Regions from separate parts of the Acidiphilium sp. AL genome, predicted to be linked through region 2. Evidence: predicted binding sites of a transcription regulator. Region 2 holds the regulator's gene; the other holds the start of a gene.
What was found. The regulator HrcA, encoded in region 2, represses chaperone genes, less so after heat shock. The targets are predictions, from matches to a motif close to GTTNGCACTCNCNNNNNGNGAGTGCNAAC.
Positions count from the first base shown of each region.

Region 1: the regulator HrcA is predicted to act here: its motif matches at 6,533-6,561, upstream of groES (co-chaperone GroES).

Region 1 is NZ_JAIMBZ010000004.1:154,930-163,020, reverse strand. Features, by position in the region: gene AiwAL_RS04820 (MFS transporter) at 1-975, shown strand, start outside; gene AiwAL_RS04815 (MarR family winged helix-turn-helix transcriptional regulator) at 977-1,423, opposite strand; gene AiwAL_RS04810 (VOC family protein) at 1,507-2,286, shown strand; gene AiwAL_RS04805 (sialidase family protein) at 2,299-3,378, shown strand; gene AiwAL_RS04800 (MoaD/ThiS family protein) at 3,378-3,659, shown strand; gene AiwAL_RS04795 (hypothetical protein) at 3,698-3,886, opposite strand; gene groL (chaperonin GroEL) at 4,448-6,100, opposite strand; gene groES (co-chaperone GroES) at 6,140-6,454, opposite strand; gene AiwAL_RS04780 (usg protein) at 6,733-6,990, shown strand; gene AiwAL_RS04775 (hypothetical protein) at 7,173-7,985, shown strand.
Region 2 is NZ_JAIMBZ010000012.1:36,623-44,713, reverse strand. Features, by position in the region: gene AiwAL_RS09465 (cytochrome c family protein) at 1-673, opposite strand, end outside; gene AiwAL_RS09460 (3-deoxy-manno-octulosonate cytidylyltransferase) at 766-1,500, shown strand; gene AiwAL_RS09455 (prephenate dehydratase) at 1,497-2,372, shown strand; gene AiwAL_RS09450 (Hint domain-containing protein) at 2,540-4,363, shown strand; gene AiwAL_RS09445 (MaoC family dehydratase) at 4,320-4,772, opposite strand; gene hrcA (heat-inducible transcriptional repressor HrcA) at 4,769-5,833, opposite strand; gene rph (ribonuclease PH) at 5,897-6,628, shown strand; gene rdgB (RdgB/HAM1 family non-canonical purine NTP pyrophosphatase) at 6,618-7,211, shown strand; gene AiwAL_RS09425 (glutathione S-transferase N-terminal domain-containing protein) at 7,208-7,804, opposite strand; gene AiwAL_RS09420 (hypothetical protein) at 8,053-8,091, opposite strand, start outside.

The DNA.
Region 1 (8,091 bases), on a different contig from region 2:
GTCGGGCGGTTGAACCGCAGGGCCGCGCTGATCGTGCTGATGGGCGTGTTCGTTCTGGGCAATTTCCTCTGCGCGCTGGCGCCGGATTACGGGCTGATGATGGCGGCGCGGATCATCACCGCTCTGTCGCACGGGGCGTTTTTCGGAATCGGCTCGGTGGTGGCGGCGGACCTGGTGCCGCGCGAGAAGCGCGCGCGGGCGGTGGCGCTGGTGTTCCTCGGGCTGACCATGGCGAATGTGCTGGGTGTGCCGGCGGGGACCATACTGGGGCAGGCGGCGGGGTGGCGCGCGACGTTCTGGGCGGTGCTGGCGATCGGGATTCTGTCGATGGCGGCGATCGGCTGGCTGCTCCCGCGCGATTTGCGGGGCGGGTCGGGGCGGCTGCTGAACGAGGTGCGGATTCTCGGGCGGAAGCAGGTGCTGCTGGCGATGCTGATGGCGGTGCTGTCGTCGGCGAGCCTGTTCAGCGTGTTCACCTATATCGCGCCGTTGCTGGAGCGGGTGACCCGGCTGACGCCGCATTGGGTGAGTTTTGTGTTGCTGTTGTTCGGCGCGGGGCTGACGGCGGGCGGGCTGCTGGGCGGCAATCTGGCGGATCGGCATTCGGCGCGGACCATCGTGATGACGCTGGTGGGGATTGCGGCGGTATTGGTGGTGTTGTGGTTGACCAGCGAGGATGCGGTGTTGGCGGTACTGACGATTATGGTCTGGGGGGTGGCGGTGTTCACCATGGTATCGCCGTTGCAGACGCGGGTGATCGATCATGCGCGGGATGCGCCGAATCTGGCCTCGACGATCAATCAGGGCGCGTTCAATCTGGGCAATGCGAGCGGCGCGTGGCTCGGCGGGGCGGCGCTGGGGCTGGGGGTTGGGTATGCGGAACTGCCGCTGGTGGGAGCGGCGTTGGCGGGGGTTGCGCTGATCGTGGCGGTGGTCGCGTTCCGGCTGGAACGGCGGGAGCGCGAGCAGGGTTAGCTTACGACAGGCGGCGCAGATCCTCGCAGAGGCGGTCGGGGGATGTGGAGCCGAGACGGCGCTGGATTTCGGCCTGGGTCTCGCGCCAGGCCGGCATGGCGGCGGCCAGTGCCGCGCGGCCCGACGGCGTGAGGGTCAGCAGACGGCTGCGCTTGTCGGCGGGATCGGCCGTTATCGTGAGCAGGCCGCGCCGCTCCAGCGGCTTGAGATTGGCGGTGAGCGTGGTGCGGTCCATCGCCAGCAGGGCGGAAACCGCGCCCATGCGCGGCGGTTCGGGACGGTTGAGCGACATCAGCAGGGAGAACTGGCCGCTGGTGAGGCCGGCGGGACGCAGCGTGTCGTCGTAATAGCGCGCGAGAACCCGCGCCGCGCGCTGCAGGTGAAGGCACAGGCAGGAGTCGCGGACCTCGATCGTGACGGTGAAGGGCAGTTCGTCTGGCTTTGACACAGCCTAATAATGTTGATATCAACGCAAATGTCAAGGCATTCGCGACCGCGCGAGGCCGGCAAATCAAAAGGGGAGTCAACACGATGTCCGCTTCTTCTTCAGCTTCGGTCGTCACGTCCGGCCGTTTCGTCTGGTACGAACTGCAAACCACCGATACCAGGGCCGCCCAGGAATTTTACGGGAGCGTGGTCGGCTGGGGCACGCAGGACGGGCCGGTCCCCGATATGGCCTATACGATTCTCACCGCCGGCGGGACGCCGGTGGGCGGGTTGATGGATCATGGCACGCCGCCGGGCTGGATCGGCTATGTCGGGGTGAAGAATGTAGACGAGGTTGCCGGGCAGGTGGCGCGCCTGGGCGGCAGTGTCCATGTTCCGCCGACCGATATTCCGACGGTGGGGCGGTTCGCCGTGGTCGCCGATCCGCAAAAGGTGGTTTTCGCGCTGTTCTCCACGGCGGAACCCGGCGCGGACGAGCCGCCCGCGCCGGCGCCCGGAACGCCGGGCCATATCGGCTGGCACGAGCTGTTGACCACCGACTGGCAGAAGGCGGTCGACTTCTACGGCGAGATGTTCGGCTGGCGGAAGGACCACGAGTTCGATATGGGGGCGATGGGTACCTATCAGATTTTCTCGATCGGTGGCGTGCCGGCCGGCGGCATGTTCAACAAGCAGCAAGCCGAGACCGCGCCGTATTGGCGGTATTATTTCAATGTCGAGGATATCGATGCGGCGTCCGCGCGGGTGACTGCGGGCGGCGGAAAGGTTGTCAATGGTCCGATGCAGGTGCCGGGCGGCGATTGGATCATCCACGGTCTCGACCCGCAGGGTGCGGATTTCGCGCTGGTCGGCAAGCGTCGCTGAGTGGAGGCGGAGATGGCACGGAAAGTTCTGGTGCTGCTCGGCACCAAGAAGGGTGCATTCATCGCCGAAAGCGATGCCGCGCGCCGGGAATGGTCGCTGCGCGGGCCGTTCTGCGAGGCGTGGCCGATGAACCATGTGATCGGCGATGCGGCGAGCGGGACGATTTATGCCGGCGGCGGTAATGCGTGGTTCGGCCCGGCGGTGTGGCAATCCACCGATCTCGGCGCGAGCTGGACCCATTCCAGCGAGGGGCTGGCCTATCCGGCCGGAGCGGAGCCGGTGACCTCGGTCTGGAGTCTGGCGCGGGGAGCCGGAGGTTTCTACGCGGGGGTCGAGCCGGCCGGGCTGTTCCGCAGCGCGGATGGCGGGGGCTCGTGGCGGCACGTGGCCGGGTTGCAGGAGCATCCATCGCGGCCGGATTGGCATCCGGGCGCGGGCGGGCTGATTCTGCATTCGCTGATTCCCCATCCGCGCGACGACAAGCAGATCTGGGTCGGGATTTCGGCCGCCGGCGTGTTTCACACGGCGGATGGCGGGACGAGCTGGACGGCGCGCAACCGGGGCACGCGCGCCGATTTCCTGCCCGAGGAGCAGAGATACCCGGAATACGGCCAGTGCGTGCATTGCCTGGTGATGGCGCCGGGGATGCCGGACCGGCTGTATCAGCAGAATCATTGCGGGATGTATCGAAGCGATGATGGCGGGGTGCGCTGGGAGAGCATCGAGGCGGGGTTGCCGTCGAGTTTCGGATTTCCGGCGGCGGTGCATCCGCGCGATCCGGCGACGGTCTATCTGGTGCCGCTGAATGGTGCCGAGGCCGGGCGGTATGTGCCGGAGGGACGGGCGGCGGTGTGGCGCACGCGCGATGCCGGGGCGAGCTGGCAGGCGCTGCGGGATGGGTTGCCGCAGGAGAACGCGTTCTTCGGCGTGCTGCGTCAGGCGCTGGCGACCGACGACCTGGCGCCGGCGGGGGTGTATTTAGGCACCGGGACCGGGGAGTTGTATGCCAGCGCGGATGAAGGCGAGAGCTGGAACTGCATCGCCCGGCATCTGCCGACGATCGCCTCGGTGGAGACGCTGGTGATGGATTGATGGATTTTTCGCCCGCGACCGTGAATGTGGTGCTGCCCACCGCGCTTGTCCTGCTGTTTCCGGGGTGTTCGCGGGAGGTTGCGGTCGCGGCGGGAACGGTAAGCGAGGCGATCGGCGCGCTGGATGCGCGCTGGCCGGGGATGCGCGACCGGCTGTGCGACGAGCGGCCGGCGATCAGGCGGCATATCAACGTGTTCGTGGGCGGCGAGCGGGCGGGGTTGGCGACGTGGCTGGAACCGGGGGCGGAGATGGTGGTGCTGATGGCGATCAGTGGAGGGTGATGGCGGTTCGGGGTTTGAGCGGGTTGGCGCGGCGGAGTTCATCGGGTCGAAAATTGTCGCCGTGGTTTCCCTACTGAATCTTCGCTCGCCTGAGGGTTGCCCAGGCGGCGCTGGGCAGCGAAAATTTTGCGAAGTTCGTCCTGCTGGTCGTCGCGCAGCATGGAACTGGAAAATCCACCGTCACGATTGCGCTTGCGGGCGCAAAATTCGGGGTCGCGGGCGAACATTTCGCCGACGGTTCGCCATTGGCTCAGTCGCTCCCTTGTCGCGGCGACGGCGGATGACGCGCCGCATGCCGCGTTTTTCGCGTCGGACGCTGTTCGTGGGCCTGCGCTCCTTGTCGGTTTCCGGGGCGTCGAACATGCGGGTGCCACAGGCGAGGATGCGGCCGACGGGTTCGTCGATGGTGATGACGGCTCAGCCGACGGATGCGATGCCGGCGTCTAATCCGAAAATATGCATGGAGCGCTACTCCCTGTGTGCCGTTATTTGCTAACTTGACAAAAAACGACGAAAGCGCAATGAGCGTTATGGGAAATCAGTAGGGAACCCACGGCAAAGTGGATTTTTCCACTGACGGATTACCCCTATCTCAGCAATGAGATAGGGGGATTCTGCGGCCGGATGGGCCGATGCCAGTCAAATTCAGGTTCAGATCGGGTTGGGTCGGGATGGATCGCTTCGCTGCGCTCGCGATGACGGGGTTGGACCGCGTGTGCGAAGGGCAAAAAGAAAGGCCGTGGGTTGCCCCACGGCCTTCTCGGTAGGTGTCGCGGCCGAGAGAACTATTAAAAGTCCATGTCGCCCATGCCGCCCATGCCACCCATTCCGCCGCCGGGGCCGCCGGCCGGAGACTTCTTCTCCGGGCGTTCGGCGACCATGGCTTCGGTGGTGACCAGCAGGCCGGCGACCGAGGCCGCGTCCTGCAGGGCGGTGCGGACCACCTTGGTTGGGTCGATGATGCCGGCCTTGACCAGGTCCTTGAACTCGCCGGTCTGGGCGTCGAAGCCCCAGCCGTACTCGTCCTTGTCGAGCACCTTGCCGGAGATCACCGCACCGTCCTCGCCAGCGTTTTCGGCGATCTGGCGCAGCGGCACCTGGATCGCCTTGCGGACGATCTCGATACCGAAGCGCTGGTCGTCGTTCTCGGCCTTGAGCTTGGAGAGGATCAGCGAGGCGCGGGCGAGAGCGACGCCGCCGCCCGGCACGATGCCTTCCTCGACCGCCGCGCGGGTCGCGTGCAGCGCATCGTCGACGCGATCCTTGCGCTCCTTCACCTCGACCTCGGACGCGCCGCCGACGCGGATGACCGCGACGCCGCCGGCGAGCTTCGCGAGACGTTCCTGCAGCTTCTCGCGGTCGTAGTCGGAGGTGGTTTCCTCGACCTGGGCGCGGATCTGGTTGCAGCGGCCGGTGATGTCGGCCTTCTTGCCGGCGCCCTCGACGATGGTGGTGTTTTCCTTCTCGATCAGCACCTTCTTCGCGCGGCCGAGCATGTTCAGCGTGACGGTTTCGAGCTTGATGCCGAGGTCTTCGCTGATGACCTGACCGCCGGTGAGGATGGCAAGGTCTTCCAGCATTGCCTTGCGGCGATCACCGAAGCCGGGCGCCTTGACCGCGGCGATTTTCAGGCCGCCGCGCAGCTTGTTCACGACGAGCGTGGCAAGGGCTTCGCCTTCGACATCCTCGGCGATGATCAGCAGCGGCTTGCCGGACTGCACGACGCTTTCCAGCAGCGGCAGCATCGGCTGCAGGCCCGACAGCTTTTTCTCGTGGATCAGGATGTAGGGGTTGTCGAGATCCGCGACCATCTTCTCCGGGTTGGTGATGAAATACGGAGAGACGTAGCCGCGATCGAACTGCATGCCCTCGACCACGTCTAGCTCGGTCTGGATGCCCTTGGCTTCCTCGACGGTGATGACACCCTCGTTGCCGACCTTCTGCATCGCTTCCGAGATCATTTTGCCGATTTCGATTTCGCCGTTGGCGGAAATCGTGCCGACCTGGGCGGTTTCGGTCGGGTTGTTGATCTTTTTGGTGCGCTTTTTCAGCTCGTCGACGACAGCGATGACCGCCTTGTCGATGCCGCGCTTGAGGTCCATCGGGTTCATGCCGGCGGCGACGGCTTTGACGCCTTCGCGGACGATGGACTGGGCGAGGATGGTGGCGGTGGTGGTGCCGTCACCCGCGAGGTCGTTGGTCTTCGAGGCGACTTCGCGCACCATCTGCGCGCCCATGTTCTCGAAGCGGTCGGCGAGCTCGATTTCCTTCGCGACCGTCACGCCGTCCTTGGTGATGCGCGGGGCGCCGAAGCTCTTTTCCAGGACCACGTTGCGACCCTTGGGGCCGAGCGTGACTTTCACGGCGTTGGCGAGCAGATCGACGCCGCGGAGCATGCGCTCACGGGCATCGGCGGCAAAACGAACGTCTTTGGCAGCCATTCTTTTATTCCTTTCGATATCGGATGGGATCGCGGGAGATCAGGCGGCTTTCTTTTTCGCAGCACTGCCCTCGATGATGCCCATGATGTCGGATTCTTTCATGATGAGCAGCTCTTCGCCGTCGATCTTGACCTCGGTGCCCGACCACTTGCCGAACAGGATGCGGTCGCCGGCCTTGACGTCCAGCGCCACGATGGCGCCGGCTTCGTTGCGCGCGCCGGGGCCGACGGCGATGACTTCGCCTTCCATCGGCTTTTCCTTGGCGGTGTCGGGGATGATGATGCCGCCGGCGGTCTTTTCCTCGGCGCTGAGCCGACGGACGACCACGCGGTCATGCAGGGGACGGAATTTCATCTGGATCGCTCCTGACGTTGGTCTGTTGCAACAATGACTGGCTCAGCAAACGCCGGCCCGAATGCGGCACCGGGCGCTGCTAGCACTCTCATCGGGAGAGTGCCAGACATCTAGAAGTCGCGGGGAATTGTGTCAACCCCGGCAGCACTGCGGGATGTAGAGTGCTAAATAGCTGATATTACAAATTTTATTGTCAAATTTCCGGGCTGTCGTGGCATAATTGGGTGATAAGGAAACCGAGCCGCATGGCCCATCCAACGATGCGATGAGGTGCGATCATGAGTTTGAGCAGGCAACTCCAGGGATATCGGCTGACGACCGCCGAGATTCTCTACCATATGCCGGATCACCCCGGCGTGCTGCAGACCTATATCTGGCAGGAGTTGGATATCGCGCCGCGCTATCCGGTGCTGCATCGATTCCTCGATTTCTGGACGCGCCAGTTGGACGGGCCGCTGCATTCGGTGCGGGTGGGGTCGGCGGCGCTGATTTCGCCGGGCGAGATGCGGCATGGCAGTCTGCTGACGTTGCAATAGGGCGCGCCGAGCCGTGGCATGAAGGACACGGCCGGGCGCTAATCGACGCGCAACTCACCCGGAAGCTCAGCAAATGTTAATCATTCGATGCGATAGTGATATCGTGCTTCGAAGGCAGAGATTGCCGCTGCCGGAGCGCGCGGGATCGGGCGATGTGCAGGGGCTGGGCTGTTTTTCTCAGGTTGAGCGGATGGCTGGCGCTGGCGGCGCTGGTGGGCGGCGCCGCGCGCGGGGCCAGCCCCCCAACGCCCGTGAACCCGGCGATTGCGGCGGCGGAAACGCGGGTGGCGCTCGGCGTGTCGGTGTCGGGGTTCCTGTATCGCGAATCCTTCGGTGGGGTGTCGGCTCGGGAAAGTGGCGTGCTGCCGGGATTTATGGCCAGCATGTCACGACTGGGGCCGGTGCTCGGCGTGCCGGATGTGTATACCGGGGTCGTCTATGATTTTTCGGGCGGACCGCTCGCCTATCGCGGCTATGTCCAGGGTTCCGGCCAGGGCTTGTCGCCCTATGACGCGACGGATCATGCGCGGTTCAACCATGTCGAGGTGCGGCTTGGCCGGGCGCTGGCGCTGACGTCGTCGGTCGATCTGATTCCGTTCGTCGTGGCGGGGTATCAGAACTGGTATCGCAATGTCGGCGGGCCGGCCGGCTATGGCGAGTTCTACCGCGCGGCGCTGGCCGGCGTGGGGGCAAAACTCGACGTCGCGGTGAGCGATGAGCTGGTGTTGTCGGCGAGCGCCGAGGGAATGGCGGTGCTGGGCGGCCGGGCATCGGCGCCGGCGCTGGATTTCACCGGCAATTTCGGAACCAGCGGCGAGGAGACGGTGCGCCTGGGCGCGGATTGGCGGCTTGGCAATGTATGGCACGTGTTCGCCGGGTTAGGCGTGCGGCATTTCGACTATGCGGGATCGGGGTTGAACAACGGCTATTACGAACCGCCGAGCCGCACGCTGGAGTTCCAGAGCGAGATCGGGGTCGCGTTCGGATTTCGCTGATAGGGGGCAAGGTTGCTGTTCCCGGCGAGGCTAAAATAATTTCTAACATATAGTTATTTTCGCTTTCCCACCCGCCCCGGTTTGGGCTATCCGTTCTTTCATGATG
Region 2 (8,091 bases):
GCCCCTTGGCGATGACCGCCTTGGCGTAGAGCGCCTTGATCGATGGCGCGCCGCTGCCCGAAGCCGCCGCCGGGCTTGGCTTCGCTCCGCCAGGGCCGGGCTTGGGCAACGGGACCGGGCTGGGCGACAAAGTGCGCAGATAGGCGATGGCGTCGGCCCGCACCGCGTCGTTCTTGATGCCGGGGTAGCTCATGCGGGTGCCCGGCACGTCATCGTCAGGGTCGAACAGCCACTCGTTCAGCTTCTGATAAGTCCACTTACCCTTCGCCTTCTTTTTCGCCGCCGAAGAGAAGGCATAGCCGGCCTTGGCGAACATCGGCGCGCCCACCACGCCGTACAGATTCGGTCCGACGCCGTTCGTCCCGCCCTTGGTCAGGGTGTGGCACGCCGAGCACTGCTGCTGGACGAAGCTCATGCCCTTTTTCACGTCGGCCTTGGCAATCAGCCCGTCGATCGACGGCACGCCGCCCGCCGCCGTCTTCGCGGCACCCGCGCCGGCGATGGCGATCACCGGCTTTTTCGGTGCCTCGTGATTGGTGAAGAACATGGAGATATGGGTCGCGACCCAGAACACCAGACCGGCCGAGAGAATCCCCCCCGCGATCTTGTTCAGCAGCAGCGGATCGCGGCCTTTCCTGCCGTGACCCTGGGTCTGCTCGTTCCGGGTGCTCATGCCAGCGCGTCCTCCAAAGCTTTACGGGGCGATGTATAGCGATTTAGGAAAGTGCGACAAGCGATAACCCGACCCCGCGCAAGGAGGCTGCCATACCGTCCCCTATCGTCATGATCCCGGCACGGCTGGGCTCGACCCGCCTGCCCGGCAAGCCGCTGGCGGATATCGGCGGCGTGCCGATGATCGTCCATGTGCTGAAGCGCGCCGAACACGCCGCACTGGGGCCTGTGGCGGTCGCCTGCGCGGAATCCGCGATCGCCGAGGCGGTGACGGCGGCCGGTGGCCGCGCGGTGCTGACCGATCCCGATCTCCCGAGCGGGTCGGATCGGATTCATGCGGCCCTGGCGGCGATCGACCAAGGCGGACGGCACGATGTGGTGGTCAATCTGCAGGGCGACCTGCCCGGCATCGAGCCCGAAACGCTGCGCACCCTTCTCGCCGTGCTGGATGATCCGCGCTTCGACATCGCAACCCTGGTCGCCCCGATCGCCAGCGAGGCAGAGGCCGAGGCGCCGTCGGTGGTGAAAGCGGCCTGCGGCTTCGGCAATGGCGCACCTGTCGCCCCAGTTTTGTATTTCTCGCGAAACCGCATCCCGTCAGGCGTTGGGGCATTGTGGCACCATGTCGGCGTCTATGCCTATCGCCGCGCGGCGCTGGAGCGCTTCGTGAACGCGCCGCCCTCACCGCTGGAACAGCGCGAAAAACTCGAACAGCTCCGCGCGCTGGAAGCCGGAATGCGAATCGGCGCGGCGCGGATCGCCCGTGCCCCGTTCGGCGTCGATACGCCGGAAGATCTCGAACGCGCCCGAAAGGAATTCGCACCATGACCGCCCTCACAACGGACCGCATCGCATTCCAGGGCGTGCCTGGCGCCTATTCCGACCTTGCCTGCCGCACTGCCTTTCCCGCGATGGCGACCCTGCCGTGCCAGACCTTCGAGGCTGCGATCGATGCGGTACGCAACGGCGAGGCGTCGCTCGCCATGCTGCCCACCGAAAACTCGCTCGCCGGCCGGGTACCGGACATGCACACGCTGCTGCCCGATTCCGGCCTGTCGATCGTCGCCGAGCATTTCCAGCGGATCGAACACTGCCTGTTGGCGCCGAGCGGCGCAAAACTTGCGGGAATTAAACGGGTGCATTCGCACGCAGTGGCGCTCGGCCAGGTGCGGGCGCTCATCCGCGAACTGGGCGCCGAACCGGTGGTCGAGGCCGATACGGCGGGCTCCGCCGAACTGGTCGCGCGCTGGAACGATCCGGCGAGCGCCGCGATCGCGTCATCCCTCGCAGCCGAGATTTACGGGCTGGATATTCTGCGCCCCAATGTGGAAGACGCGGCGCATAACACCACGCGCTTCTACGTCATGGCGAAAACCCCGCGCCTGCCGCCGCCCGAAGCCGAAAACCTGATAACGAGTTTCGTATTCCGCGTCCGCAACGTGCCGGCGGCGCTCTACAAGGCGCTGGGCGGATTCGCGACCAACGGCATCAACATGACGCGGCTGGAGAGCTACATGGTGGGCGGCCTTTTCGCCGCGACCCAGTTTCTCGCCGAAATCGACGGCCACCCCGAGCAGCGTGGGGTACGGCTCGCGCTGGAGGAACTCGACTTTTTCTCACGCGAATTCCGCATTCTCGGTGTCTATCCCGCGGCACAGTTCCGCCTCGCCCAACGTGTGGCAATTCAGGGATCGGATTGAACGCTGAGGTTGAGTTTCGTTAGAAATCACTGAATCCATTTCATTTGTTATCCGATTCTGTTGCTTTTGCTTCATGATACCGCTAACCTGATGTTGGTCGAGGCGAAAAAACCGCCTCCTTGGCTCGTGCCGGCGCAGGATGCGCGCGGCGGCGGAGGAGGATTCCGATGGCGGGAACACTTCAGGTCGAGACTTTCCATCCCGTCACCACACCGGCGCCGGACTGGAGCGAAGCGGCGAACTGGTCCGGCAGCGCTGTGCCGGGCGCGGGCATCATCGCTGACATAATCGGAACCAAGGCGGCGATCGACCCCGGCATCACCATCGAGGCGGACGTCAGTTTGACGTCTTCGGATCTGATCGGCAATGGCGGCGCAATCGTGCTCGGCGCGGAAGCCAGTGTTTCGATTGCCGGCACGGCCTCATTCTATGCCTATGATTCCGTGGTCAACCAGGGTGCCCTGGCGCTCGGTGCCGGTTCGGCGCTGGATGTGGTGGTCGATCTCGGCGCGATCAGCGGATTGACCGGCGCGCCGCCGCCGAGCTTCGCCAATACCGGCACGGTCAGCGTCGCATCGGGCGGAATGCTCGATATCGGCGGCACCGAATTCGAGAATCAGGCCGTGGTCGCACTTGCGGGCGGCACGCTCGATGTTTCGGGCGGCGCGATCGGCGGGTCGGGAACTATAAGCCTCGCGAACAACGCCCTCGCCGCGTTCGGCGACGAGGTAGCGGCGCAGAGTTTCATCTTCGGCGCGGAAGGCGGCACGGTTTCGCTGGCCGATCCGCTGCTGGGAATCGGCGTGACGGTTTCCGGCTTCGGCGGCGGCGATGTCCTGCTGCTGCTCGATCTCGCCGATGCACGCATTGTCCAGAATGCCGGCCGGGTGACCATTCTAAACCGCTTCGGCACGGCCGAAGGCAGTTTCGCCGATCCATCCGGCACGCGTCTCACGGTGATCGCCGATGGCCCGGGCAGCGCGATCGTCGCCGCCAGCACCTCGGCCGTGGCGACAACTCCCGATCCGCCCTGTTTCGTGCGCGGCACCGCGATCCTCACGCCGACCGGCTACCGCGCCGTCGAATCATTGAGACCGGGCGACACCGTCATCACTGCGGCGGGCTCGGTCCAGCCGATCGTCTGGGTCGGGTCGTGCACGCTCGATCTGGCAACCCATCCGAAACCCGATTCGGTGCAACCCGTGGAGATCGCGCCCGGAGCATTCGGCCCCGGCGTGCCGCGCCGGGCGCTGCGCGTCTCGCCCGATCACGCATTGTCGTTCGACGGCGTACTGATTCCGGCGAAACTGCTGGTCAACGGCGCAACCATCCGGCGCGAGCGGGACTGCATGGCGGTCACCTATCATCATATCGAACTGACGCGGCATGACATCGTGCTGGCCGAGGGTGCGGCGTGCGAATCCTATCTCGACACCGGCAATCGCGCGGGGTTCGAACCGGCGGTATCCTGGCCGGTGCGGCGCAAACGCTGGGATTGTGACGCCTGCGCCCCGCTCTGCACCACCGGGCCGATCCTGCGCACGGTGCGCACCCGGCTTCACGCACGCGCAACCGAGTTAGGGTTTTCGCTCCGCCACGATTACGCCGTCACCCTCTGGATCGACGACGCGCCGATCCAGCGCCGTGCGGGTCCGGCCGGCGAAGCGCGATTCGTCGTGCCGGCGCGGCATGGCGGCCGCGTAACGATCCGTTCCGCTCGATTTATTCCCGCCGAGTTCGATCCGACCTCCGAAGACCGGCGTCATCTTGGTATCGCAATTACCAGGCTGCACATCGGACGCAGGCGGTTCGTCCCCGAGGCATTGGCCGATTCCGGATTCCTTCCGCGCGCTTCGGGCGATTCGGCACTCTGGACCGATGGCGCCGGTGTCATCCGGCTACCGCCCGAGGCGCGTCACCTCGCGATCGGCCTTGCCGCCCTGCCGCTCATGTGGACGCGACCCGGCGCGGAACGATCAGCCGTGCCGTGAGCACCTGAACCACTTCACCGTTCTGATTGCTTGTCTCGCTGCGCACCACGATCCGCCCCCGATCGGGCCGCGAGACGGATGGCGTCACTTCCATCACCTCGCTGACCACGGTGAGCACGTCGCCCGGCCTTGTCGGGCGCGGCCACGAAATTTCGTTGCCGGCACCCACAATACCGCCCGCGAGTGGCACGCTTTCGACCAGCAGCCGCATGGTCAGCGCGGCGGTCTGCCAGCCGGATGCCGCGAGGCCGCCGAACAGCGTGTCCCGCGCCGCTTCCTCATCGAGATGGAACGGCTGCGGGTCATAGGTTGCTGCAAAATCCTTGATCGCGGCGGCATCGAGCGTCGTGCTGCCACTCTGGAACCGCTGGCCGACCGACAGATCGTCGAAATAAAGCCGGTCGCTCATCCCAGCAGCCTGCCGATAACCCGCGCGGTATAGTCCACCACCGGAATGATTTTGCCATAATTGATCCGGGTCGGTCCGATCACCCCGATCGCACCGACGATCCGGTCGTTGCGGTTGCGCGCGGGGGCGACCACCATGGATACGCCGGCCGCGCCGAACAGCCCGCTTTCCGCACCGATGAAAATCCGTACACCATCGGAACGGTCTGCGAGTTCGAGCAGCTTGAGCATGGTTTCCTGCGCTTCCAGCCGCTCGAACAGATGCTGGATCGCTCCGAGCTTCTCGACTTGGTCGATATCCGCGAGTAGCCTGCCCTGGCCGCGCACGATCAGCGAACCGCCGCGTTCCTCGCCCGACCAGGTCGCGAGCCCGGCTGCCACCACGCCTGCGGTCAGCGTATCGAGCGCTGAGCGGTCCGCCTTCATGTCGGCGGCGACGCGCAGGCGAAGCTCGGCGAGCGACAGGCCGGAAAGCTGGGCGTTGAGATAATTGCTCGCCTCCTGCAACGCCGAAGGCGGCAGGCCGGGCGGCGTTTCGATCACCCGGTTCTCGACCTGACCGTCCGCCGAAACCAGCACGACCAAAGCCCGGCCGGAATTGAGCGGGACAAATTCGATATGCTTGACCGCACCGTCCGATTTCGGCGCGAGAACGATCCCCGCCGCCGCGGACAGGCCCGAAAGCATGGTCGAAGCCTCGGCCAGTGTGTCCTGCACCGAACGGCCCGACTGGGCCAGCGCCGCCTCGATCCGCTCGCGCTCCTCGTCGGATAATTCGCCGAATTGCAGCAATCCATCGACGAACAGGCGCAAGCCCCGGTCGGTCGGCAGGCGCCCGGCCGAGGTATGCGGCGAGAACAGCAGCCCGGCATCGGTCAGATCCGCCATTACGTTGCGAATGGTCGCCGGCGACAGCCCCATGGGCAGCAGGCGCGAGAGGGTCCGGCTGCCCATCGGTTCGCCGGTTTCGACATATTGCTCGACGATTTCGCGCAGCACCGCCGCCGAGCGGGCATCGAGCCCAGGCGGCAGTTTCGGCGAACGCTGTTGTGGCTGGTCCATGACGCGAGACTCGGCTATCCCGTGCTCAAAATCAAGCATACCTCACCTTTCAGGAGCATCCCGATGACCGAACCCGGACGACCGAGCGGCCGCGCCGCGGATGCGCTGCGCCGCGTCGACATCGTGACCGGTTTCGCCCGCCATGCCGAAGGCTCGGCGCTGATCCGCATGGGCGGCACCGAGGTGCTCTGCGCGGCGAGCGTGGAAGGCCGGGTGCCGGGCTTCCTGCGCAATTCGGGTCAGGGCTGGGTGACCGCCGAATATGGCATGTTGCCGCGCGCGACCCATACGCGCGGCGATCGCGAGGCCGCGCGCGGCAAGCAATCGGGCCGCACCCAGGAAATCCAGCGGCTGATCGGGCGGTCCCTGCGCGCGGTGGTGGACCGGGCGGCATTGGGCGAAATGACCATCACGCTCGATTGCGACGTGCTGAATGCCGATGGCGGAACCCGCTGCGCCGCGATCACCGGCGCCTATGTGGCTCTGGCCCTGGCGATCAAAAAACTGCGCGCGGCCAATGTGCTGAAGGGCGACCCGCTGATCGGGCAGGTCGCGGCGGTGTCCTGCGGCATCGCGGTGGGCGTGCCGGTGCTCGACCTCGATTACGCCGAGGATTCCGGCGCCGAGGCGGACGCCAATTTCGTGCTGACGGCGTCCGGCGGCATCGTCGAAATTCAGGCGACCGCCGAGCGTGCCACCTTCGACGAAGCAGCGTTCGGCGTCTTGCTTGGCCTGGCGCGGATCGGAACGGCGGCACTGTTCGCCGCACAGCAAGCGGCGATCGATGCGGCTTGAACGCGGTCAGCGACTCGTCATCGCCACCCATAACCCCGGCAAGGTGGTGGAATTCGCCGCCCTGCTCGCGCCCTACGGGCTCGACTGCGTGGCCTCCGGCGCGCTTGGTTTTCAGGAACCCGAGGAGAACGCCGCGGATTTCGCCGGCAATGCGCGGATCAAGGCGCTCGCGGCGGCGCGCGACAGCGGCTTGTTCGCCCTGGCCGACGATTCCGGGCTGATGGTCGCGGCCATGGGCGGCGCACCGGGAGTGCGATCCGCCCGGTTCGCCGCCGATTGCGGCGGTTTCGCCGCAGCGATGACGGCGATCATCGAGCGAACGCGCGAGGAACCCCGCGCCGCTTTCGCCTGCGCCCTGTGCCTCGCCGCACCGGACGGAACCACCGCGACCTATCTCGGCTTCTGCCACGGCAGGATCGCCGATGCGCCGCGCGGCGCCGGCGGCTTCGGCTACGACCCGATTTTCATCCCCCACGGCGATGACCGCAGCTTCGCGGAACTAAGCAAAACAGAGAAAAACGCGATCAGCCATCGCGGTCGCGCGCTGCGCCAGTTTGTCGCGGCGCATCTCGGCGACGTTTAACCCGGCGGTGCGGTTTCGATGAACGGGCGCTCCCCGGCGAACGGCTCGAACCACGCCGCAAGACGCGGGGCGGATACCCGCCAATCATAATCGGGAAGCCGGAAATCGAGATAACCAAGCGCGCACGCGATCGCGATGGTGCCGATATCGAGCAGTTTTCCCGGCGGATCGCGGTCGAGCACTATGACGGTACGTGCGATGACCTCCCGCTGACGGGCAATGAAAGCATCGCGTGCGGCATCGCGCGGCTTCTGGCCCTCCATCCGGCAGATGACCGCGGCATCGAGAACCCCATCGCCCATCGCCTGATGGCGGAGTGCTACCCAGCGGGCGGCGCCGGCGGCGGGAAACAGCGGCGGCGCCTCGCCCACCGTATCGAGATACTCGCAGATCACCGGGCTGTCATAGAGCGCGAACCCGTCCTCGGTGACGAGGCACGGCACCTTCGACAGCGGATTCTCCGCGATCAGCGCTACCGGGCTTTCATGCGGATTGGTCGGGATTTTCTCGATCTGCCGGTCGATCTCGCGAGCGATGGCACAGGTCATCACCTTGCGGACATAGGGGCTGGTCGGAGAATAGAAAAGCTTCATGGGCCGATCCCTTGGTTGCGGCGCAGATGTCTGGTTCGTTCGCGGGAATACAAGGGACGCGGTTCGGCGCCAATGGCACGGCGGCGATCAGGCGTTTTGTCCAGCCAAAGCCTATTTCGGTCTAGGTGACCCGAACAGATATTTGATCAGAGCTGCGATCGCGAGCACGATCAGCAACAGAACCAGCAGGCCGGCCAGAATCATTCCGCCCATCATGCCACCGTGCATCATTGCCGGTTCTCCTTGCATCAGTCTGGCCGTTGCATCATCCCGCGCATCATCGCCGG